Regions from separate parts of the Nonomuraea sp. NPDC005730 genome, predicted to be linked through region 2. Evidence: riboswitches for the same ligand, from Rfam matches in the RefSeq annotation. Region 2 holds a riboswitch; each other region holds the start of a gene.
What was found. A riboswitch is a leader RNA that binds a small molecule or an ion and turns the genes downstream of it on or off. The one in region 2 is predicted to bind cyclic di-AMP.
Positions count from the first base shown of each region.

Region 1: linked by a shared signal. The riboswitch ahead of ABZ444_RS39025 (CHAP domain-containing protein) and the one ahead of ABZ444_RS15520 (C40 family peptidase) in region 2 are both predicted to bind cyclic di-AMP.
Region 3: linked by a shared signal. The riboswitch ahead of ABZ444_RS05625 (C40 family peptidase) and the one ahead of ABZ444_RS15520 (C40 family peptidase) in region 2 are both predicted to bind cyclic di-AMP.

Region 1 is NZ_JBEXYK010000054.1:11,925-19,344, reverse strand. Features, by position in the region: gene ABZ444_RS39050 (polysialyltransferase family glycosyltransferase) at 1-445, shown strand, start outside; gene ABZ444_RS39045 (DUF6716 putative glycosyltransferase) at 429-1,607, opposite strand; gene ABZ444_RS39040 (hypothetical protein) at 1,604-2,548, opposite strand; gene ABZ444_RS39035 (aldo/keto reductase) at 2,646-3,467, shown strand; gene ABZ444_RS39030 (Gfo/Idh/MocA family oxidoreductase) at 3,487-4,440, shown strand; cyclic di-AMP (ydaO/yuaA leader) riboswitch at 4,558-4,695, shown strand; gene ABZ444_RS39025 (CHAP domain-containing protein) at 4,708-5,403, shown strand; gene ABZ444_RS39020 (methyltransferase) at 5,457-6,275, opposite strand; gene ABZ444_RS39015 (YciI family protein) at 6,433-6,870, shown strand; gene ABZ444_RS39010 (RNA polymerase sigma factor) at 6,916-7,420, shown strand, end outside.
Region 2 is NZ_JBEXYK010000010.1:52,363-59,782, forward strand. Features, by position in the region: gene ABZ444_RS15495 (ROK family transcriptional regulator) at 1-1,061, shown strand, start outside; gene ABZ444_RS15500 (sensor histidine kinase) at 1,333-2,460, shown strand; gene ABZ444_RS15505 (response regulator transcription factor) at 2,562-3,206, shown strand; gene ABZ444_RS15510 (DUF2306 domain-containing protein) at 3,179-3,814, opposite strand; gene ABZ444_RS15515 (NAD(P)-dependent alcohol dehydrogenase) at 3,997-4,989, shown strand; gene ABZ444_RS15520 (C40 family peptidase) at 4,973-5,536, opposite strand; cyclic di-AMP (ydaO/yuaA leader) riboswitch at 5,567-5,727, opposite strand; gene ABZ444_RS15525 (3-isopropylmalate dehydrogenase) at 5,827-6,873, shown strand; gene ABZ444_RS15530 (branched-chain amino acid aminotransferase) at 7,074-7,420, shown strand, end outside.
Region 3 is NZ_JBEXYK010000003.1:129,995-137,414, reverse strand. Features, by position in the region: gene ABZ444_RS05635 (M48 family metallopeptidase) at 1-1,541, opposite strand, end outside; gene ABZ444_RS05630 (hypothetical protein) at 1,553-2,386, opposite strand; gene ABZ444_RS05625 (C40 family peptidase) at 2,555-3,037, opposite strand; cyclic di-AMP (ydaO/yuaA leader) riboswitch at 3,168-3,331, opposite strand; gene ABZ444_RS05620 (NlpC/P60 family protein) at 3,693-4,619, opposite strand; gene ABZ444_RS05615 (NYN domain-containing protein) at 4,752-6,029, opposite strand; gene ABZ444_RS05610 (phosphotransferase family protein) at 6,219-7,298, shown strand; gene ABZ444_RS05605 (response regulator transcription factor) at 7,288-7,420, opposite strand, start outside.

The sequences.
Region 1 (7,420 bases), on a different contig from region 2:
GCTGACGGTGGCCGGGGAGAGCGTCCCGGCCGAGGTGTGCTTCGCGGCGCTGCGGCCCGAGCTGGTCGTCGGCTGCTTCTCCACCGGCCTGGTGACCGCCCGGCGCTACTTCGGCCTGCCGGTCGCCTCCTTCGGCGCCGGCCTGGTGCTCGACCGGCTCACGCCGTACGAGAACAGCAACAGGGTGCCGGCCACGATCGTGGACGCGCTGCTGCCCCGGCTGGGCGCCGACGGCGTGATCGACGAGCCGCCGCGCACGGACCTGCCCGCGCTGGTGCGCGCGGTCGGCTACTGCATGCAGGCCGACGCCTATCCCGAGCTGCGCCCGTCGGGCGTCACGTTCGACGGGCGCTACTTCAGGCGCAAGCGCCTGGAGACGCTGGGGCTGGCCGAGCCGCCCTCGGCGCTGTCCAGGCTGCGCAGGAAGATCAGGTCAGCGATCTGAGATAGCGGCGCACCCGCCGCTTGGCCCGGTAGCCCGCCCGCAACATCGTGGGCGGCACCTCCACCCGCAACCGGGCCCGGCGGCGGGCCGCGGCGTGCTCGGGGCCGTCCAGCAGCGAGCGGGCCGGCGGCCGCGTCCCGTCCGCGGCCAGGCCGGTCAGCCGGGCCGCCCAGTCGTCGCGGCCGGCCGGGTGGAAGTAGTTGGCCTCGCACCAGCGCGGCTCGGCCGTGCGGAAGTCGCCCAGGGCCAGGTCGTCAAGCGTGCCGAGCAGGCCGCTGCCCTCGAACACCAGGTTGATCATCTCGGCGCTGACGCCGAAGTCGCTCAGCACCAGCGACGGCACGCCCATGGCGACGGCCTCCAGCGCGGCCGTCGAGCTGACCGTGACGAACCCGGCCGCCCGCGACAGCTGCTCGTGCATCGATCCGGCCGCGAACGTCAGCCTGCCCGGCTCGCCCATCTCGCGCCACAGCCGCTGGTAGTGGTGGCGTTCGTTGTGGGTCTGGCGTTCGTGCTCCAGGGCGCGCAGCTTGACCACGACCTCCAGGCCGGGCCGGCGTCCGGCCAGCTCGGCCAGCGCCGTCAGCACCCGCTCGCGCTCCTCCCGCGCCCGCGGCACCTTGGCCTGGGTGGCGAACACGACCCGGTCGCCGCCGCCGGACACCGCGCCGGGCCGCAGGAACGGCAGCCGGGCCAGCCCGACCGCCCCTCCCCCGCCGAGCCGGCCGGCGATCGCGGTGAACTCGGCCACCTCGCGCTCGCTGTGCACCACGAACAGGTCGCAGCCGCTGCGGAACAACCACGCCTTCTCCGTGGCCGGCACCGAGATGCCGGGCAGCCCGCTGACGAACACCGGCCGTGCCCGGCCCGCCGGCCGCAGCCCGGCCAGCACGTCGGCCACCAGGACGTCCACGACCGGGCCCGTGCAGCCCACCAGGATCGCGTCGGGGCGGGTGCGCTCGGCCAGGCGGCGCAGCGACCGCGCCGACAACACCGGGGGCGCCGCGCGCCCGCCCACCGCCGCCGCGATCTGCTCCGGGGAGGGCGCGATCGGGGTGCGCACCACCACCAGCTCGCTCTCGCAGCCCGCGGGCAGGTCGTCGAGCAGGCAGGCCGCCCACTTCAGATACGAGTCGGAGTCGGCTACCGCCAGCACCCTCACCTGGAAGCTCCTGTCAAATGCGATCGCAGGCCGGGGGCCGCCCTGCTGGTCCACCAGTCGTCGGGAACGTCCACCGGCTCGACCTCGACGCCGCGCGGGCCGAGCAGCACCCGCAGCGAGGTGATCGCGGTCGAGGGCAGGCTGAGCACCCGCTGGCCGGCGTCGAGGCCGCGCAGCGTCAGCTCGGCCGGCACGCCCGCGTCGTGCACGGTGATGCCGGGGCGTTCGCTGATCAGCGCCAGGTCGACGGGGTCCTCGCGGCGGTGCGGGTAGTAGGCCAGCGGCTCGCGCCCGGCCAGGTCGGTCAGCCAGCGCAGGTAGTGGTCGCGGTGGACCAGGCCGTTGCGGACCAGGGAGGTGCCGAGGACGACCGTGCGCTCGGCGGGCCCCTGGGCGCTCGGCGGCTGGGCGCGCAGCCAGGCGAAGTCGTGGCGGACGAGGTCGACCCCCGCCCCCCGGACGGCGGCGGCCAGCTCGTCGGGGACGGGCAGGGCGGTGAAGACCGACACCCGGCTCATCCGCAGCCGCACCGCGGCGGCCAGGCCGAGCAGGGCGCGCGCCCGCGAGGGGGCCGCCCGCGCCCGCAGCAGCGGCCGGAACGGCCCGGCGGCCAGCAGTTCGAGCAGCCTGAGCGTGGCCAGGCCGTCGTCCACGACGACGATGCGGCCGGGATCGGAGGTCAGCCAGCGCATCTGGACCTTGCCGGAGAACGCGTCGCCCACGGCCTGGACACGGCGCGGCATGCGCTCGCGCGGCTCGTCCAGCACCAGGCCGGCGGGCAGGTCGAGGCGGCGCAGCTCCTTGCGGGTGGCGCGCAGCGGACGCAGGCCGGCGCGCGGCACCACCACGGTGTCCGGGCCGAGCAGCCCGGCATGGTGGGCCTCGACGGCGCACAGCATCTGGAGCGGAGACTCCACCCAGGCCGACGCCTGTCTGCCCACTCTGTTTCCCCCAGCCGGTGGATGGCCTTGCACGACCCGCCTCAAGGTAGTCCGGCCTGCTTAAGCCGCACGAAACGACACGTGAACAATGGAGGGTATGAACTCGCTGATGCTCAACACCGACGGTGTGCAGATACCGCAACTCGGCTTCGGCGTCTGGCAGGTCTCTGCCGACGACGCCGAGCACGCGGTGGCGACCGCGCTGCGCGCCGGATACCGGCATGTCGACACCGCCGCCGCCTACGAGAACGAGGAGGGCGTCGGCCGGGCCGTGCGCGCCGCCGGGCTGCCACGGGAGAAGGTGTTCGTCACCACCAAGCTGTGGAACGGCGACCACGGGCGCGCCGAGCAGGCCTTCGACGAGAGCCTGGCCCGCCTGGGCCTCGACTACGTAGATCTTTTCCTGATCCACTGGCCGGCCCCGGAGCAGGACAGGTACGTCCAGGCCTGGCGGGCGCTGGAGAAGATCTACCGGGACGGCCGGGTCAAGGCCATCGGGGTCTCCAACTTCACCGTCGCCACCCTGACCCGGCTGATGGAGGAGACCGACATCACGCCGTCGATCAACCAGATCGAGCTCCACCCGTACTTCCAGCAGCGCGAGATGCGGGCCTTCCACGAGGCCAACGGCATCCTGACCGAGGCGTGGAGCCCGCTCGGGCAGGGCAAGGGGCTGCTGGCCGACCCGGCGCTGCGCGTGCTGTCGGAGAAGTACGGCAAGACGCCCGCGCAGATCGTGCTCCGCTGGCACCTGCAGCTCGGCAACGTGGTGATCCCCAAGTCGGTCACGCCCTCGCGGATCGAGGAGAACATCGACGTGTTCGGCTTCATCCTCGACACCGAGGACATGGCGGCCATCGGCGCGATGAACGCGGGGCGGCGGATCGGGCCCGACCCCGACTCGTTCAACCTGACCTGAGCGCTCTACGATCTCGGTCGTGCGAGATTTCACCTGGGGAATAGCGGCGACCGGCGGCATCGCGCGTACCGTGGGGGCGGCCATCGTGGCCGAGCCCGGCATGCGGGTGGCCGCCGTCGGCTCGCGGAGCCCGCTCAGGGCGCGGGCGCTGGCCGACGAGCTGGGCGCGGAGTCCGCCTACGGCTCCTACGAGGCCCTGTGCGCCGATCCGGCCGTCGACGCGATCTACGTCGCCACGCCGCACGCCCAGCACCTGGAGGTGGCCGAGGCCGCCATCGCGGCGGGCAAGTCGGTGCTGTGCGAGAAGCCGCTGGCGGCCGACGTGGCCGACGCCGAGCGCATGGTGGCGCTGGCCCGCGCGGCCGGGGTCTTCCTCATGGAGGCCATGTGGATGCGCTTCAACCCGCTCATCCAGCGGGTGGCGGCCGATCCGCGCTTCGGTGAGATCCGGTCGGTGCGGGCCTCGTTCGGCTTCGCGCTGCCCTATGACCCCGCCCACCGCTTGTGGGCGCCGGAGCTGGGCGGCGGGGCCCTGCTCGACCTGGGGATCTACCCGTTCGGGCTGGCCCAGTTGCTGCTCGGCATGCCCGCGGAGCTGCGCGTGGCCGGCTCGCTGGCGCCCAGCGGGGTCGACGCCGAGGCCGGCGGGCTGCTGCTGTACCCGGGCGGGCGGCGGGCCCTGGTGGACGTGTCGCTGCTGGCGCATCACCCCAACGACGCGAGCGTGGTGGGCACGTCGATGCGGGCCGACATCCTGGCGCCGTTCTGGGCGCCGCAGCGGGTGCTGCTGTCGGGGCCGTCGATGGAGACGGAGGAGCTGGTGCTCGACCCGGCCGACAACGGTTACGCGGGTGAGCTGCGCGAGGTGCGCGCGGCCACGATCGAGGGCCGGACGGAGAGCGCGGTCATGCCGCTTGACGAATCCCTTGCCATGATGGGGCTTCTGGCCGAAGCGAGGGCCCAGCTCTCCTAGCTGGACCTTTAGGCATTTGCCTTGCTCTTGCCCGATGTATTACCTTATGGGGCATCTCGCGGCAGACGTCCGGTTTGACCGGCTTTGTCCAACCATCGCAAGACATTTCACAGGATCGTCCTGTGACCGCTGAATCCGCCTCCGGGCGGAACCGGGGACCCACGTCCTTTGGGGTGAATCGGCACTTCGGTGCCGTAGGGCAGCTTCCACGTCCGAACCCGTCAGCTAACCCGGTAAGCGGCATGGAAGCAAGGAGTAATGCCCTCGATGGCCACGCACCGTCCCATCCGTGCCCCGAAGATCAACTACGCCCACGCCGCGCTCGGCGCGGCCATCCTCGCCTCCGCCATCGGCGGCCACGCCACCGCCGCCGCCGCCGACAGCACCGGCCCGGCCGCCGCGACCGGCCACTCGGCCGTCGCGCCGCAGGCCGCCGCCCAGACCCGCAAGGCGGAGGAGACCCAGGTCAACGTCACCGCCGAGCAGGTCCTGGCCATGGCCAAGTCCCAGGTCGGCACCTCCGAGAACGCCTACGGCGGCGGCACCAAGTTCCAGAAGTGGTACGCCGACTCCCGGCGCGCCGCCGAGACCATCGCCCGCGACGGCGGCACCCGCGCGATGTACCTGAACGCGCCCTGGTGCTCGATCTTCGTCTCCTGGGTCGGCGAGCAGACCGGCGCCCGCCCGCAGGTCGGCTGGGACGCCTGGACCGTGGCCCACGCCAAGTGGTTCGCCGCCAACGACCGCTGGGGCGCCGAGGCCAGGCCCGGCGCGGTGGTCTTCTTCTCCTGGGGCGGCAGCAAGAGCCTGGACGCCATCCAGCACGTCGGCTTCGTCGTCAAGGACAACCACGACGGCACGATCTCCACGGTCGAGGGCAACACCGGCAACGGCAAGGTAGAGGAGCGCGTCCGTCCGAAGTCGCAGGTCGTCGGCTACGGATACCCCCAGTACGCGAGCTGACCTCCCCCGCTCCGAGCGCGCGTCCCGCACGAGGGACGCGCGCTCGCCGCGTCTCAGGGCCGGACCGCCACCAGCGAGTAGAGGATCGGCAGGTGCGAGTCCCCGAACGGGAACCGGTACCGGCCGTCCGCGCCCTCGGACAGCAGGCCGCGCGGGTCGATGTCGGTCTCGACGTGCTCGCCCAGCTCGGCCACCGTGAGCCCGGCCCGCGCCGCCGCGGTGACGATCTCGCCCACCGAGTACGGGTACTCGACCGCCTCGTGGGCCTCGGTCACCACTCCGGCGTCGGCGTACGTGCCGGTCACCGTCTCCCGGTGGGCCTGCCCGCCGCCGTAGGGCCAGTCGGCCACCAGCGGGTCGAGCGAGGCCACCGTCTGGTAGGCCGGATGCAGGTCGACCAGCACCAGCCGCCCGCCGGGCCGCAGCGCCATGGCCGCGCCGCGCATCCAGGCGCCCAGATCGCCGATCCAGCACAACACGCCGTACGTGGCCACCGCCACGTCGAAGCCGCCGGCCAGCGACTCCGGCAGCCGCTGCGTGTCGGCCTCCACGAACGTGGCCGCCAGCCCGGCCCTGGCCGCCAGGTCGCGGGCGCGCGCGACCGCCACCGGGGAGAAGTCCACGCCGGTCACCCGCGCTCCGAGACGTGCCCAGCTCAGCGTGTCCAGGCCGAAGTGGCACTGCAGGTGGAGCAGGTCCTTTCCGGCGACGTCGCCGGCCAGGCGGCGTTCGAGCGCGTAGAGGGTCTGCCGGCCGGCGAGGAAGGCGTCGACGTCGTAGAACCGGTCGGCTGAGGTGGAGCCGTGGACGCGGGCGCGCTCGTCCCAGAGGGCCCGGTTGGGGACGGGGGCGTCTTGTGCGGGTTGGGGCATGGGGCGAGGATGGCACATCGGCCACGCGGCCGCTCGACCGGTACGGTGCCCTGGGAACGGACGGGTCCGCGCCCGCGTGTCGATCCGGCCGGCGCCCGTTCGACGCTTCGGCGAGACCGGCTCCGCCCAGGGGCCGCGGACGGAAGGGACGTGCAGGATGAAATTCATGATCGTCGGCAAGGCCAACGCGGAGACCGAGGCCGGGGCGCTGCCCAGCCAGGAGCTCGTCGACAACATGCACGCCTACAACGAGGCGCTGGCCAAGGCGGGGGTGCTGCTGGCCGCCGAGGGGCTCTACCCGAGCTCACAGGGCGCGCAGATCGCCTACAGCGGCGGCCGGGCCACGGTGATCGACGGCCCGTTCGCCGAGGCCAAGGAGCTGATCGCGGGGTTCTGGCTGATCCAGGTGAAGTCCAGGGAGGAGGCCCTGGAATGGGCCATGCGGGTGCCCGTCCCCGAGGGCCACGACGGGACCGGGCTGGACGTGTGGCGGGTGTACGACGCCTCCGACGCGCCCGACGCGGCCTCCTCCGACCCGGCGGAGATCGAGCGGGAGAAGGCCATGCGCCGGCGCCTGGGCGGGCAGGAGAGCTGACCCCGGCTTGCGGACCGAGGACGGTGCTGGTGTCATGAGCCGGTGATGGCTTCCGACACCCACCGGGCGATCGAGGCGGTCTGGCGGATCGAGGCGCCCCGGCTCATCGCCGGCCTGGCCGGGCTGGTCCGCGACGTCGGCCTGGCCGAGGAACTGGCCCAGGACGCGCTGGTCGCGGCCCTGGAGCAGTGGCCGGGGTCGGGCGTGCCACGCAACCCGGGCGCCTGGCTGATGACGGTGTCCAAGCGCCGCGCCGTCGACCTGATCCGCAGGAACGAGCGGATGTCCCGCAACCTGGCCGAGCTGGGCCACCGGCTGGAGACCGCCGGGGAGCCGTCCGAGCCCGACGAGATCGAGGACGACCTGCTGCGGCTGGTCTTCACCGCCTGCCATCCGGCGCTGTCGATGGAGGCGCGGGTGGCTCTGACGCTGCGGGTGCTCGGCGGCCTGAGCACCGACGAGATCGCCCGCGCGTTCCTGGTGCCCGAGCCGACCGCCGCCCAGCGCATCGTGCGGGCCAAGCGCACCCTGGCCGACCGGAAGGTCCCGT
Region 2 (7,420 bases):
GGCGGCCCGGCCCGGTCTCCTCGCTCTACGACGTGAACGCCGCCTCGACCCACGTCGCCGGGGTCGACATCGGCCGCGACTGGATCAGGGTGGCCGTGGCCGACCTGCGCGGCACGTTCGCCGGGCGTACCGACGGCCGCAACACGGCCCGCACCTCGGCCGAGCTGGCCGCGCTGGTCGGCGAGCTGGCCAGGGCGGCGGCCCGCGAGGCCGAGGTCGAGTGGCGCTCGATCACCTGCGCGGTGGTGGGCTCGCCCGGTGTGTACGACCCCGTGCGCGGCGGCCTCGACTTCGCCCCCAACCTGCCCGGTCCGCCTGACCTGGCCGACCGGCTGCACGCCGCCCTGGGCGTCGACCTCGTCATCGAGAACGACATCAACCTGGCCGCCGTCGGCGAGCACGTCCACGGGGCCGGGCGGGGCAAGGCCAACTTCGCCCTGGTGTCCATCGGCACCGGCGTCGGCATGGGCATCGTGATCAACGGTGAGTTGTACGTCGGGGCGCGGGGGGCGGCGGGTGAGGTCTCCTACATCCCGGCCGCCGAGGAACCTTCCGCCCCCGCTCTGCCCGCCGGCCCCTTCGCGCAGGACGCCGACTCCTACGCGCAGGACGCCGACTCCTTCGCGCAGGACGCCCCCTTCGTGCACGACGCCGACCCCTTCACGCACGGGGCCACCGAGGCGGCCACCTCCGCGCCCGGCGTGGTGCGCGCCGCTCGGGCGGCGGGGCTGGAACTGGAGACGGCCAGGGAGGTCTTCGCCGCGGCCGCCGACGGGAACGAGGCGGCCAGGTCGGTGGTGGAGGCAGAGGGCCGCCGCATCGGCGGATTGCTGGTGGCCGTGGCCGCCGTGCTCGATCCGGAGGTGATCGTGCTGAGCGGGGGAGTGGGCCGCAACCTCGATCTGCTGGGCGCGTCCGTGGAGCGCCGCATCGCCGAGCTCGGGCCGCTGCGCCCGCGGGTGGTGGCCAGCGCGCTGGGCGACAGCGGCGTGCTGCTGGGCGCGGTCGCCCACGCCAAGTCCCGCGCCTGGGACCTCATCTTCGACGCCCGCAAACACTGACCACCCAGCCCGCCCCCTTGCAGGTCGGTAGCTCCAACCCCCGAAGCGCCGCAGCCCCCACACCTCTGAGTCCCCGAGGCGACCCCGACCCCTCAGCCGCCCCCGCCCCCCGCCTCCGGTCCCTTCGCTTGGCACGTGCTCCTCGGTCCCGTTGGCCGGGTCTGCCCGCTGGACCCCTGGCTCGGCCCCCTCCGGTGCCGGAGTTTTCGGGGGCGGGGGTTGGTGAGGGTTTGGGGCTCTGTGGGGAGGTGGGGGCCTTTACGATGAGGGGGTGGCCGGCCTCCTTCGTTCCGTGTGGCGCGAGCCTCGTCCTCCCGGCCCGCCGCTGCGGGTGTGGCGCGACTGGGCGCTCGTCGCGGTGCTCGTGCCGGCCGCGGTGATCGAGGGTGTGTTACGGCCCGACCTCCGGTGGCCGGTGGTCTCGACGGTCGTCACCGTCGCGCTGATCCCCACGTTGCTGTGGCGCAGGAGCAGGCCGCTGCTCATGGTCGCGCTCGTGTTCGGCGCCACCACCGTGGCCCCGCTGCTGACCGGCGGCGAGCCGGTGGAGACGTACACGCTGGCGTTCGTCACGATCGTGCTCTACGCGCTGTTCCGGTGGGGATCGGGGCGCGAGGCCGTGATCGGGATGGCGGCCGGGCTGGTCGCGGTCGGCCTGTCGCTGGTCTCCGGCCGCATGGCGCCCGGCGACGTCGTCCCGGCGCTCGGTGTGCTGGTCGCGACCGTCGGGCTGGGCAGCGCCTTCCGTTACCGGGCCGGCGCGCGGCTGCGCGAGCTCGACCAGGTCAAACTGCTCGAACGCGAACAGCTCGCCCGTGACCTGCACGACACCGTCGCCCACCACGTCTCGGCCATGGCCATCCGCGCCCAGGCGGGCCTGGCCACCGCCGCCTCCGAGCCGGGCGCGGCCACCGACGCGCTGCGGGTGATCGAGGCCGAGGCGTCGCGCACGCTCGCCGAGATGCGGGCCATGGTCCGCGTGCTGCGCAGGAACGAACCGGCGGAGCTTACCCCGGGCCGCCACCTCGACGACCTGCGGCGGCTCGCCGGACGCCCGCGCGTCGGCCCGGCCGTCGAGGTGGAGATCGCGGACGGGCTCGGCGACCTGCCGCCCTCGGCCGGCGCGGCGCTCTACCGCATCGCCCAGGAGTCGATCACCAACGCCCGGCGACACGCCCGCCACGCCACCCACATCACCGTCCGGGTCACCGCCGACGACGCCGCCGTGCACCTGACCGTGAGCGACGACGGCGACCGCGCCGGCGGGGTCGCCGCCCCCGGCTACGGCCTGATCGGCATGATCGAACGCGCCGCCCTGCTCGGCGGCACCTGCGAGGCGGGCCCCAACCCCAACCGGGGCTGGACGGTCACCGCCGTCCTGCCGAGAGAGACCACATGAACGACCGGCGGGAGGCCGCGGTGAGCGACCCGGAGGGAGGCGGCGTGAACGACCGGCGGGAGGCCGCGGTGAGCGATCCGGACGGGGCGGCGGCCATCCGGGTGCTGGTCGCCGACGACCAGGAGATCGCCCGCACCGGGCTCAGGATGATCCTCGACGCCCAGCCCGGCATCGAGGTCGTCGGCGAGGCCGGCGACGGCCGGCGGGCCGTCGAGCTGGCCCGCCGCCTGCGCCCCGACGTGTGCCTGTTCGACATCCGCATGCCCGGCCTCGACGGCATCGCGGCCACCCGCGAGCTGGCCGGACCCGACGTCGCCGACCCCATGGCGGTGGTCGTGATCACCACGTTCGACCTCGACGAGTACGTCTACGCCGCCCTGCGCGCCGGGGCCAGGGGTTTCCTGCTCAAGGACGCCGGCCCGGCGCTGCTCGCCCAGGCGGTGACCGCGGCGGCCGGCGGCGAGGCGCTCATCGCCCCGAGCGTGACCGCGCGCCTGCTGGCCGCGTTCGCCGGAGCCGGGCGTACGGAGGCGCCCGCGCAGCCGATCGAGGCGCTCACCGGCCGCGAGGAGGAGATCCTGCGCGCCGTGGCCCGCGGCCGGACCAACAGCGAGATCGCCCGCGAGCTGCACATCTCGCTCAGCACGGTCAAGAGCCACGTCGCGAGCCTGATGACCAAGCTCGGCGTGCGCAACCGCGTCGAGATCGCGATGTGGGCCTACGAGACCGACCGCGTACGCGCCTGACCTCGACGGACTCTGCGGAGGATCGACTCGGCCACCGCCAGGTTGATCACCCAGCCCGCGCCGACGAGCAGCGCCCGGCCGAGCTCGCCGGGCGGCCCGAAGGCGGCCAGCCCGAACGCCAGGGTGAACGCCTGCGTGCCCGCGCCGAGCCCGATCGCGTACCCGCGGGTCATCCAGGCGCGATGCCGGGCCACGTCGCGCCGCCGGATCGCGGCCAGGCCGAGCAGGAGGCAGGCGGCCATGGCCGTCCCGAACAGCAGCCGGAAGGCGGCCAGCAGCAGCCCGTCGCCGGCGGGAAGGTCGGAGAAGAGCGTCAGCCACAACCCCGACAACGCGGCGACCAGCCCGCAGGCCACCAGCACCCGCCCCGCCGCGCGGTGCCACCCCGGCCGCCCGGCCCGGAACCGGGTCTGGAACTGGAACGTGCCGAGGACGCAGAACACCAGGGAGGCCGGGATGTGCAGCAGCACCGGCACGGGCATGGCGAAGAAGCGCGCGTTGTCCGCCGTGACGGCGGCGCCGGCGGCCAGTTCGGTCAGCCGGAGCGCGCCGGCGACCAGGGGGACGACGCTGAGCGCGAGCAACCCGGCGGGTGCGATCCATCTCATGCCTGAGAGCGTGCCGCCCGCGCCCGTGCCCGGTCATCGCGCGGACGGCCCGTCCCGGTTCGCACCATCGGCGGGAGGGCGGTCGTACTTTCGGCCATCGAGCCGTCGCCTTTCGACCGTTGAGCGTCCGTGCAGGTCACGGCCACACTGACGGCACATCAGCGGCACGAGGGAGAAAAACGATGAAGGCGTACGTCCTGCGCTCGTTCGGCTCGCCCGACCAGCTCGTCCTGACCGACGTCGAGCGGCCCGTGCCGGGCGACGACGAGGTGCTGGTCCGGGTGCGGGCCACGTCCGTGCAGCCCTACGACTGGCACTTCATGCGGGGAGAGCCGTACCTGGCCCGGGTCATGGGCGGCGGGGTCGGGCTGCGCCGGCCCAGCATCGCCGTCCTCGGGGCCGACGTGGCGGGGGTGGTCGAGGCGGCCGGCAGGGACGTCACGCTGTTCCGTCCCGGCGACGAGGTGTACGCGATGTCGCTGGGGGGCGGCTTCGGCGAGTACGTCTGCCTGCGGCAGGGCGAGGTGGCGCCCAAGCCGGCGGGCCTGTCGTTCGAGCAGGCGGCGGCGGTGCCGATGGCGGCCAACACCGCGCTGATCGCGCTGCGCGACGAGGGACGCGTCCGGCCGGGCCAGCAGGTGCTGGTCAACGGCGCGTCCGGCGGCGTGGGCACGTTCGCCGTGCAGCTCGCCAAGGCGCTGGGGGCGCACGTCACGGGCGTGTGCAGCGGGCGGAACGCGGACCTGGTCCGCTCGCTCGGCGCGGACGACGTCATCGACCACACCAAGGAGGACTTCGCGGCGTCGGGGCGGCGCTTCGACCTGCTGCTCGACGTGGCGGGCGGCCGCCGGCCGGCGGACTGCCGCCGCGTGCTGACCAGGAAGGGCACGTACGTGCTGGTCGGCGGACCGGCCGGCCGCTGGGTGCAGCCGGCCGGCCACATGTTCGCCGCGCTCGCGTCGGGGCCCTTCGTCCCGCAGCGGATCGTCAGGGCGGACGTGGTCCGCTGCGGGAGCAACAGGGCGAACCTGCTGACGTTGACCGGGCTGATCGAGCAGGGCGCGGTCACCCCGGTCATCGACAGGACCTTCCCGTTCGGCGAGCTCCCGGCGGCCGTCCGCTACCAGGAGGAGGGGCACGCCCCGGGGAAGGTCGTCGTCACAGGGTCGCGGTGAGCATGGCGGGGGCGGGTGCCTCGCGGAGCTGCTTGTAGTCCGCCCAGCGCTTGACGCCCTTGGGGTCGGGGCGTACCGCGCCGACGAAGGCCTGCCTGCGCCACTGCGACAGGCGTTCCTCCTTCACCACGTCGCCGGTGTGGGGGGAGTGGACCATGTAGCCGGGCTTGGAGATCATGCCAACGTGGCCGAGGCCGCTGAAGAACACCAGGTCGCCTGGTTCGAGGTCCTTCCAGGCGATCTTCCTGGAGAAGGCGCCGTACTGCTCCGCGGCGGTTCTGGGGAGCTCGATACCGGCGTCTTCGTAGGCCCGGAGCATGAGGCCCGAGCAGTCGTAGCCCCGTTCGCTGGCGCCACCCCACACGTACGGGGTGCCGCGCTTGTCCATGGCGTATTCGAGGGCGATCTTCCAGGCCGGTTTCGGCACGTGCCGTTCCTGGACCTGTTTCACCTGGGGGCCGGTGAGGGTGACGGAGGGGGTGGGGGCGGCCGGAGCGGCGGGAGCCGCGGGGGCGGCAGGCGCGAGACCTGCGGCGCCCGCTGCCACCGCCAAAAGGATGGCGATGCTAGACAGGGGACTGTCCTTCCACGTGGCCGACCGGGTTAGCTGACGGGCTCGGGCCTGGAAGTAGCCCTACGGCGGTGCTCCTTGGGGGGAGGCGCAGCCGATTCGCCCCGGGGGGAAAGGTGGGTCCCCGGCTCCACGCAGCGGCTGCGTGGATTAGGCTCGTCGGACTCTAACGAAACGGTCAAAAGGTCGCAATCCCCCCAAAACGGATTGTCCGGTTGTTGAGATGATGTGTTCGTCAGCCGAGACGAGCAGGTAAGGTACCGCCCATGGAGTCGCGTAACATCCGCCTGGCCGTCATCCCCGGGGATGGCATCGGCGCCGAGGTCGTAGCCGAAGGGCTCAAGGTCCTGGAGGCCGTGGGCACGAAGATCGAGCCCACCCACTACGACCTGGGCGCAGCCCGCTACCACCGCACCGGCGAGACGCTGCCCGACGCGGTGCTCGAAGAGCTGCGCGGCTATGACGCGATCCTGCTCGGCGCGGTGGGCGACCCCAGCGTGCCGCCCGGCATCCTGGAGCGCGACCTGCTGCTCAAGCTCCGGTTCGAGTTCGACCACTACGTCAACCTGCGGCCGGTCAAGCTGTTCCCCGGCGTCGAGACCGCGCTGGCCGGCGCCTCCGCCGAGCACATCGACATGGTCGTCGTCCGCGAGGGCACCGAGGGCCTCTACGCGGGCACCGGCGGCGTCATGCGCCGCGGCACGCCGCACGAGATCGCCACCCAGGAGTCGCTGAACACCGCCCACGGCGTCGAGCGCGTCGTGCGTTACGCCTTCCAGAAGGCTCGGTCGCGGCCCCGCAAGAAGCTCACGCTCGTCCACAAGACGAACGTGCTCACCTTCGCCGGCGACCTCTGGCAGCGCACGGTCAACCGCGTGGCCGCCGAGTTCCCCGACGTCACCACCGACTACAGCCACATCGACGCGGCCTCGATGTTCTTCGTCACCCAGCCCGAGCGCTTCGACGTGATCGTCACCGACAACCTGTTCGGCGACATCATCACCGACCTCGGCGCCGCGATCGCCGGCGGCATCGGCCTGGCGGCCAGCGGCAACATCAACCCCGAGCGCACCTCGCCGAGCATGTTCGAGCCGGTGCACGGCAGCGCGCCCGACATCGCCGGTCAGGGCAAGGCCGACCCGACCGCCACCATCCTGTCCGTCGGCATGCTCCTCGACCACCTCGGCCTGCACGCCGAGGCCGCCAAGGTCGAGCAGGCCGTGGCCGCCGACATCGCCGAGCGGGTGACCGGCCGCGCCGGCCGCACGACCAGCGAGATCGGCGACGACATCGCCGCGCGAGTAGCCGGCTAGGACCGCCTAGCCCCGCACGCGCCTGGCGGTCCGGACGAGGACTGCCAGGCGCTTTTTTGCGTTCACCGGATCGAACCACCCCCAACTGCCTCTTGCCATCCCAAATCGCGAGACACTAGGAAGTACGAATACTGCTCGCGGGCAGTAGCTACCAGAATCAGCTTTGAAGTCGCAGATTCGTAGAGAGAAGGACCGCCGTCATGACCATCGCTCAGAAGCTCAGCTTCGACGTGCAGCATTCCGACCACGCTCGCACCGCGGCCGAGCGGGAGCAGGTACTGGCGAACCCCGGGTTCGGGCAGGTCTTCACCGACCACATGATCTCGATCGACTACATCGACGGCGAGGGATGGCACGACGCCAGGCTCATGCCGTACGGGCCGCTCTCGCTCGACCCCGCGACCTCGGTCTTCCACTATGCGCAGGAGCTGTTCGAGGGCCTGAAGGCGTACCGGCAGATCTCCGGCTCGATCGCGACCTTCCGTCCGTACGCGAACGCCGCCCGCTTCAACCGCTCGGCCGAGCGCATGGCCATGCCCGAGCTGCC
Region 3 (7,420 bases), on a different contig from region 2:
AGGCCGCCGAGCAGCGTGCCGTCGAGCACGTCGGCGTGCTTGGCGTGGCCCAGCTCGTGCGCGACCACCAGCTCGACCTCCGACTCCGGCGCCTTGAGCAGCGTGTCGTAGACGACGATCCGGCGGGTGGCCCCGAAGCCCGACACGTACGCGTTGAGCGCCGTGGTACGCCGCGAGGCGTCGGCGACCAGCACGTCCTCGACCGGGACGCCGTCCCGCTCGGCCATGGCCAGCAGCTCCGACCGCAGCGAGCCCTGCGGCATGGAGGTGAAGTCGTTGAACAGCGGCTCGAACACCACCGGGTAGACGTACGACACGCCCAGGGTGAGCGCGAACGCGCCCACGGCGGCCGGGATCCACCAGCGGCGCACCTTGCGCGCCAGCGCCACGAGGGCGAGCAGCATGACGGCCATCAGCAGCACGCTGACGCCGGTGTTCTTGAGCCGGTCGGCGGTCCAGCCCGCCCAGTCCTGGGTGGACAGGCCGTAGTCGCGCAGGATCGTCTCGAACCACATGCCGAGCGGCCACCTCAGCACCTCGGTGATCGCGGTGAGCACCACCACGCCGAGGACCACCCGCACCCACCACGGGCCCCTGAGCACGCCCAGCACCTTGGCCGCGAACGGCGTCAGGACCAGCAGCCCGGCGAACAGGACCGTGAGGCCGAGCGAGATGTAGCCGGGCAGGGTGGTGGCCGCGTCGAACGCCTGCGCCCTGGCGATCTGGGCGGCGCTGAAGTCGCGGGCGGGGTCGGGGGCGACGGCGGGCGCGCCCGCCGTCAGGACCCGCCAGGGGGTGGTGAACGCGGCCACGGCCAGGATCACGCCGCCGACCAGGGCGAGGGCGGCGCCGGCCGCGCGCCTGGAGCGGGATTCCGCGCGTTGCCGTTCCCGGGCGATCAGGTGCTCCGCCGTTCCCGTCAGCTTGCCGGTCCGGGGACGGGGCCCGGCGCCGTCGGCGTCCTCGGTGTCCTCGGTGTCCTCGGTGTCCTCGGTGTCCTCGGCGTTCTCGGCGAGGGGGGCGGCGGGGTCGCCGTTACGCTTGCCGCGGCCCTTGCCCTTGCCTCCGCCTTTGCCGCCCTTGCCCTTGCCGCGGCCTTTGCCGCCCTTTCCCGGGTCGTCCGGGTGCTCGTCGGGGTTCTCAGGGCTCTTCCCGGAGCCGTCCGAGCCCTCGGCGGCGGGGGCGCCGGCGCGCGTCGCGTGGGGGCGGTCGTCGGGGGTGGGGGGTTGGGGGTGACGGGGGTCCTCGGTGCCGGGGTCGGCGTCCGCGTCGGGGCGGGCGTCGGGGCGGGCGTCGGGGCGGGCGTCGGGGCGGGCGTCCGGGTCGTCCGGGTCGTCGGGGCGGCCCGGGGATTCCGGAGGCTCGGTGGTGCCGGACGGCTCCGGCGGTCCACCGTCGCCGGGCCGGTCACCGCCGTCGTCCCTGATGGCCACACCGCCGCCGTGCGCCGCCGCGACCGCCGTGCCGGGCTCGTCGGCCCCTCCGGCGACCGCTCCGGCGGGCTCGTCCCCTTCCCGGGGCGGGTCGTTCCGCTCGCTCATCTGCCTCCCCTTCACGCGAGCTGCTCTCGTACGTACTCGCGCCACCGTGCCGCCAGTGTCTCGGCGGTGAGCCCCACGGAGGCGAGCGCCTGATCGACGCCGGCCACGCGGGCATCACGGTAGAGCCGTACCAGGGTCCCGTCACCGAACCGGTCTGCGAGGAAGCGACACGCCATCCAGGCCTCCTGGTACGCCCGCGCGAGCCGTCCGGGATCGGCGGCCGTGGGGGCGAAAGCCGCAGGTCCGGGCAACTCGCTCGGCAGCCGGCCGGCCCGTACGTCGGCGGCGAGTTCGGCGGCGGCCGTCCCGACGGGGAGCCCGGCGTCGCGGTAGGCCACGTAGTCGGCGAACCCCTCGTAGAGCCAGACGGGCAGCCGGTCGGTGCCCGCGGCGACGTGGGTGAGCTCATGGGCGAGGACGACGTCGCGTCCCACGGGGGTGAGCCGCGCGAAGGAGCCGGGCACGATGATCACCCTGGCGCCGTCGGCCACCGCGGCCAGCCCGTCCAGCGGGCCCGTGCCCGCCAGCCCGGCCGCCTCGGCGTCGGAGTCCGGCACGACGACCAGCGCGCGTACCGGACGGCCGAGCACCGCGGACACCCGCCGTCCGGCGAGGTCCGCGCGGCGGGCCAGATCGGCGAGCACGCCGGGGTCGGCGCGGTGCCCCACGACCACGGACCGTGCGCCGCGGGCCACCTGACCGCCGTCGCCCCACAACCCGCGCGCACCGGCGGGCAGGACGGCGGCGGGCGGCGCGTCGGCGACCACGAGAACCGCCGTCAACAGCAGCAGGACCGAAAGGAGCAGGCCCGGACCGCGGAGGGACGGACGCACCTGCGAGGACACGGCCCGATGCTAGTCGGCCCGCGCCCCTCCCGGCCTTCACGAGACCGGTCCCTTCACGAGGCCGGTCCCTTCACGAGGCCGGTCCCTTCGCCAGACCGGTCCCTTGACGAGGCCGGGCATGCGACAGGCCCCGGCCCGGACCGGGGAGGGTCCGGGCGGGGCCTGTTGTCACGCGCCGGGACGCACCGCGCCGACGAACGACGACTTCCGCCATCCGCCCAGTTTGTCGATGCGCACCCGTTCGCCGGTCCGCGGCGAATGGACCATCTTGCCGTGGCCGACGTACATGCCGACGTGGCCCAGCCCGTTGAAGAACATCAGGTCGCCCGGCTTGAGGTGGCGCCAGGAGACCTTGCGCTTGATGCGGGCGAACTGGCTGTTCGTCACGCGCGGGAGTCGTACTCCGGCCTTCTTCCAGGCGTACTGGACGAGTCCGGAGCAGTCGAACGCACCAGGGCCCGTGGCCCCGTACCGGTACGGGTCGCCGACCTGGTGCTTGGCGACGGCGACGGCCCTGCGGGCCTTCGACGCCTGCCGCGCGGCCTTCGCCGACTTGGCGGACCTGGCGGTCTTCGCCGACTTGGCCGACTTCGCAGTGGCCGCCTTGGCGGTGCTGGACACCGCGGTGAGCCCGGCGGCCGATTCGCTCACCGTCTGCGCCCCGGCCGGTACGGCATGGAGAGCCGCACCTCCGGCCGTCACGGTCATCGTGAGTGCGACGCCCCTCAGGGCAAGTCGGGACAGACGGGGGTTATGCAGGGAGGTAGACAGGATTTCTCCTTGTGTCTTCCACGAACGCCTACCGGGTTAGCTGACGGATTCGGGCCTGGAAGTCGCCCTACGGCGCGATGACGCGCCGATTCACCCCTGATCCCGGGGGATTACGGGATCTTTGGGTCCCCGGCTCCGTGCCTCCTGGCTGCACGGACTCGGCAGGTCGCCGCCCGATGGTTGTCTCTGCATAGGGATATCGGCGGCGACCGATGGATTTTTATCTGGTCCGCATCGGGGGTTCCGATGTCGATTCGCGGTGCGCATGGCTTGCTGACCGCGACGCCAGAAACTACGCCGAAGGGTCAAGATTTGGCAAAGGGAGACACCGGCTGTAAAGATCAGATAAAGATGTGTGTAAAGGATGAAATCCCTGCTGGAGCAGCGGGTTCCGTTACCGCTTTGTGACCCTTCTCACACTTCCCGGCACACCTGATTGTCAGGGCCCTTTCGCCCCGTTTGTCCCGTTCGTCCCAGCGGTCGTGGCAGCCCGAAGCCGCCCGCGATTCCGGTCGCCGGGCAGTCACGGGACGGGTCAGGGGCGGATGGCTCCGACCAGGGGGCGGCGGTAGTCGGCGAGGCGGACGACCTTCACGACGTCGCCCGTCTGCGGCGCGTGGACGATCTTGCCTCCGCCAGCGTAGATGCTGACGTGCCCGAGCCCCTCGCTGAAGATGAGGTCCCCCGGCTGGAGGTCCTTGATGTCCACCTTCCGGCCGGCGCCCCAGGCCCACTGCTGCCACGTCGTACGCGGCAGTGTGACGCCGGCCGCGCGCCAGGCGGCCTGGGTCAGCCCTGAGCAGTCGTAGCCGCGCGGGCCCGTGCCCCCGTAGATGTACGGCTTGCCGACCTGGGCGAAGGCGAACTGCAGGACGGCGGCCGCGCTGCCCGAGGCGGGGCCGGTGTACTTGATGCCGGTGCTGTTGGGGTTGCCCGGGTTGTAGGCCCCCAGCTTGTCCAGAAGCTTCTTCTGCTGGCCGACCAGCTTCAGCACCTCGGCCCGCTCCCGCTGGACGGCGTCCCGCTCCTTGTCGGCGTCGGCCAGCGCGGTCTCGGCGTTGTCGCGCTCGGCCTTGAGGCCCTTGTTCTCGCGGTCGAAGGCGGCCAGCTTCTCCAGCCGCTCGCGCGAGAGCTGCCCGGCCATGGCCAGCCCGGCCAGCAGGTTCTCGGGGTTGTCGACCCCGACCATGCCGGGCAGGGAGGTGACGTCCCCGCCCATCTTGTACGAGTCCACCGCCGCCCTGATGATCTCGGCCCGCAGGTCGGCGACCGTCTGCAGCTTGCGCTTGTAGCGGTCGTTCAGCGTGGTGTAGGCGTCCTTGGCCTTCTTGTAGTTCTCGGTCGCCGTGTTGTACCGGTCGACGACCTTGTCGGCCTTGTCGTTGAGCTTCTCGAGCTTGGCCTTGGCCTGTTTGAGAGTGGGCTTGGGATCAGCGAGCGCCGCACCCATCGGGACGGTCATCAGTCCGATCGCGAGACCCGCGGCCACCGTCACCCGGCCAAACCTCACAGCGTCGCCTCCCAGGGATTACACCTGGGGCGAAATAGTACAGAAGTGGCGGACGGGGTCTCGCCAAAAGTGCTAATTCGTAACTTATGCGCGACCCAGCCGGCGCAGCAGCAGACCGGACGGAACCGGTCTGGCGCCCATCCGGCGGACGGACTCGGCCACCTCGCGGTCGGAGGAGACGACGGCGATGGCCCGGCCGGGCGGCTCGGCCCGGACGAGCTGGCGGATGAGGTCGTCGGCGATCTCCCCCGGCGCGCTGAACAGCACCCGCACCCCGCGCGGCGCCACCACCTGCACCGGCGCGTTGAGCTCGGCGCCGTCGAAGACCGCCGTCACCTCGACCCGGGTCTGGGCGACCAGCCCGCCGAGGCCGGTCATCAGCCGGTTGCGCTGGTCGGCGAGGGTGAGCGTGCCGTAGCCGGTCTTCGTGACGTTGTAGCCGTCGATGATCAGGTGGACCTGCGGCAGCGCCAGGAGCTGGTCGAGCAGCTGCGGGTCGTCGTCGGCCAGGGCCCGCGCGGGCACGCCGCGCACCCCCGGACGCTCGCCGGTGCTGGCCGCGACCGAGTCGGCGGGCCTGCTGATCGTGGTGGGCAGCGCCAGCTCCCTGCGCAGCCCGGCCGAGGCGTCCTGGAGGGCGTCGAGCAGCACCCTGATGCGGGCGTCCTCGATGCTGCGGCCCTCGCGGGCGGCCCGGCGGGAGGCTTCGAGCTGCTTCTCCACGTCGGCCAGGCGCTCGCGCAGGCGGCGCAGCTCGGCCTCGCCCGCGTTGCCGGCGGTGGAGGCGGCATGCCGGACGTCGTCGGCGGCCTGCTCCATCTCCTCGGCCCTGCGGGTGGCGGCCTTGGCCCGCTCGCGGGCGTCGTGGAGCTTGCGCCGCAGGTCGGAGTTCTCGGCGCGGGCCGCCTTGATCTGCTCGCGCAGCCGGTCGGCCTCCTCCTTGGCAGCGGTCTTCTGGGCGGCGAGCTGCTCGCGCAGCCGTGTCACCGCCTCCTCGCGCTCGGACCCCTCGGCCGCCACGGCGGACTGCTCAAGGTCGGCGCGGGCGGTTTCGATCATCTCCGCCCAGCCGGGCGGCCTGGTGAGATAGGCTGCGGCAGCCACCAGCACCGGGTCGGCGGCGGGCGGCACACTGCCCTCGGCCAGCGCGGCGACCAGCTCGGGCCATCCGGCGGCGACCGACTCGGCGACCAGCTCGCGGAACTTCTTGTCGTTCTCCAGTTGCGCGGCGATCGGCGCGCCGCCCAGCTTGGCGCGCTTGCGCGGGTCGAACTTGGCGATGCCGCGCAGCGGCGGCGGCACGGAGACGGCGGGCATCGTGCCGAGAACCTGCGCGGCCAGGTCGACGACATTGAGGCGCACCTGCTCGGGAAGCGGGCGAGACAGGCCTTCACCCGCTGAACTCATCCCACTTGTCCCTTCGTGACATGCCCTTTCAGACAAGGGTACGGCTCTTGCGTACCTGACCGTAACGGTCCCTTGAACCTAGACAAGCGCTTGGTAGGGGGTATACGACTGAGCCGGGGCAGCGATCCGGCGTGGAGGTGAGCGGTGACGGAACAGATGCGCACGTCCACGCGTGACCTGGAGGAACTGCGCGAGCGGGCGTCCCGCTGGCTGCGCGGCCGGGTCGGCGGGGACGCCACGGTGTCGGAACTGTCGCGGCCCTCCGGCAACGGCATGTCCAGCGAGACGCTGTTCTTCACCGCCACCTGGGCCGCCGGGACCCGGCGGTGCGTGGCCAGGCTCGCACCTGCGGAGGAAGCCGTCCCGGTGTTCCCCGCCTACGATCTGCGGGCCCAGTTCGAGGTCATGCGGCTGGCCAGGGAGAAAGCTGGGATCCCAGCGCCCAGGCCGCTCTGGTTCGAGCCCGACCCCGCGCCGCTCGGGACGCCGTTCTTCGTCATGGAGCAGGCCGAGGGCGACGTGCCGCCGGACGTCATGCCGTACACGTTCGGGGGCTGGCTGCACGACGCCGCCCCCGGCGACCGGCGGCGGCTGCAGGACGCGAGCGTCGGGCTCATGGCGGCGCTGCACGAGACGCCGTACACCGGACAGGACGTCGCGGTGCTCGGCCCGCTCGCCCCGGGCGGCACGGACGGCCTGCGCGCGCACGTCGAGGCCCAGCGCGCCTACTACCGGTGGGCGCACGGCGCACGGCCCATCCCCGTGCTGGAGCGGGCCTTCGACTGGCTCGGCTCACACTGGCCGGACGATCCCGGCCCCGACGTCCTGACCTGGGGGGACGCCAGGATCGGCAACGTGATGTACCGGGACTTCACGCCGGTGGCGGTGCTGGACTGGGAGATGGCCGCCGTGGGCCCGCGCGAGCTGGACGTCTCCTGGATGATCTTCCTGCACCGCTTCTTCCAGGACCTCGCGGTGACGATGGACCTGCCCGGCATGCCGGACTTCATGCGCCGCGACGACGTATGCCAGAAATATCGCGAAATAACCGGCTACGAGCCCCGCGACCTCGACTTCTACGAGATGTACGCCGCCCTCCGCCACGGCATCATCATGGCCCGGGTGTGGCAGCGCAGGATCCACTTCGGCGAGCAGCCCATGCCGGACGACCCCGACGACCTGGTGCTCCACCGGGCCGCCATCGAGGAGCTGCTCACCCGCTAGCGTCGTAGACCAGCAGCGCGATCTGCACCCGGTTGTTCAGGTCGAGCTTGGTCAGGATGCGCGAGACGTGCGCCTTGACCGTGGGCACGCTCATGAACAGCTCCCGCCCGATCTCGGCGTTC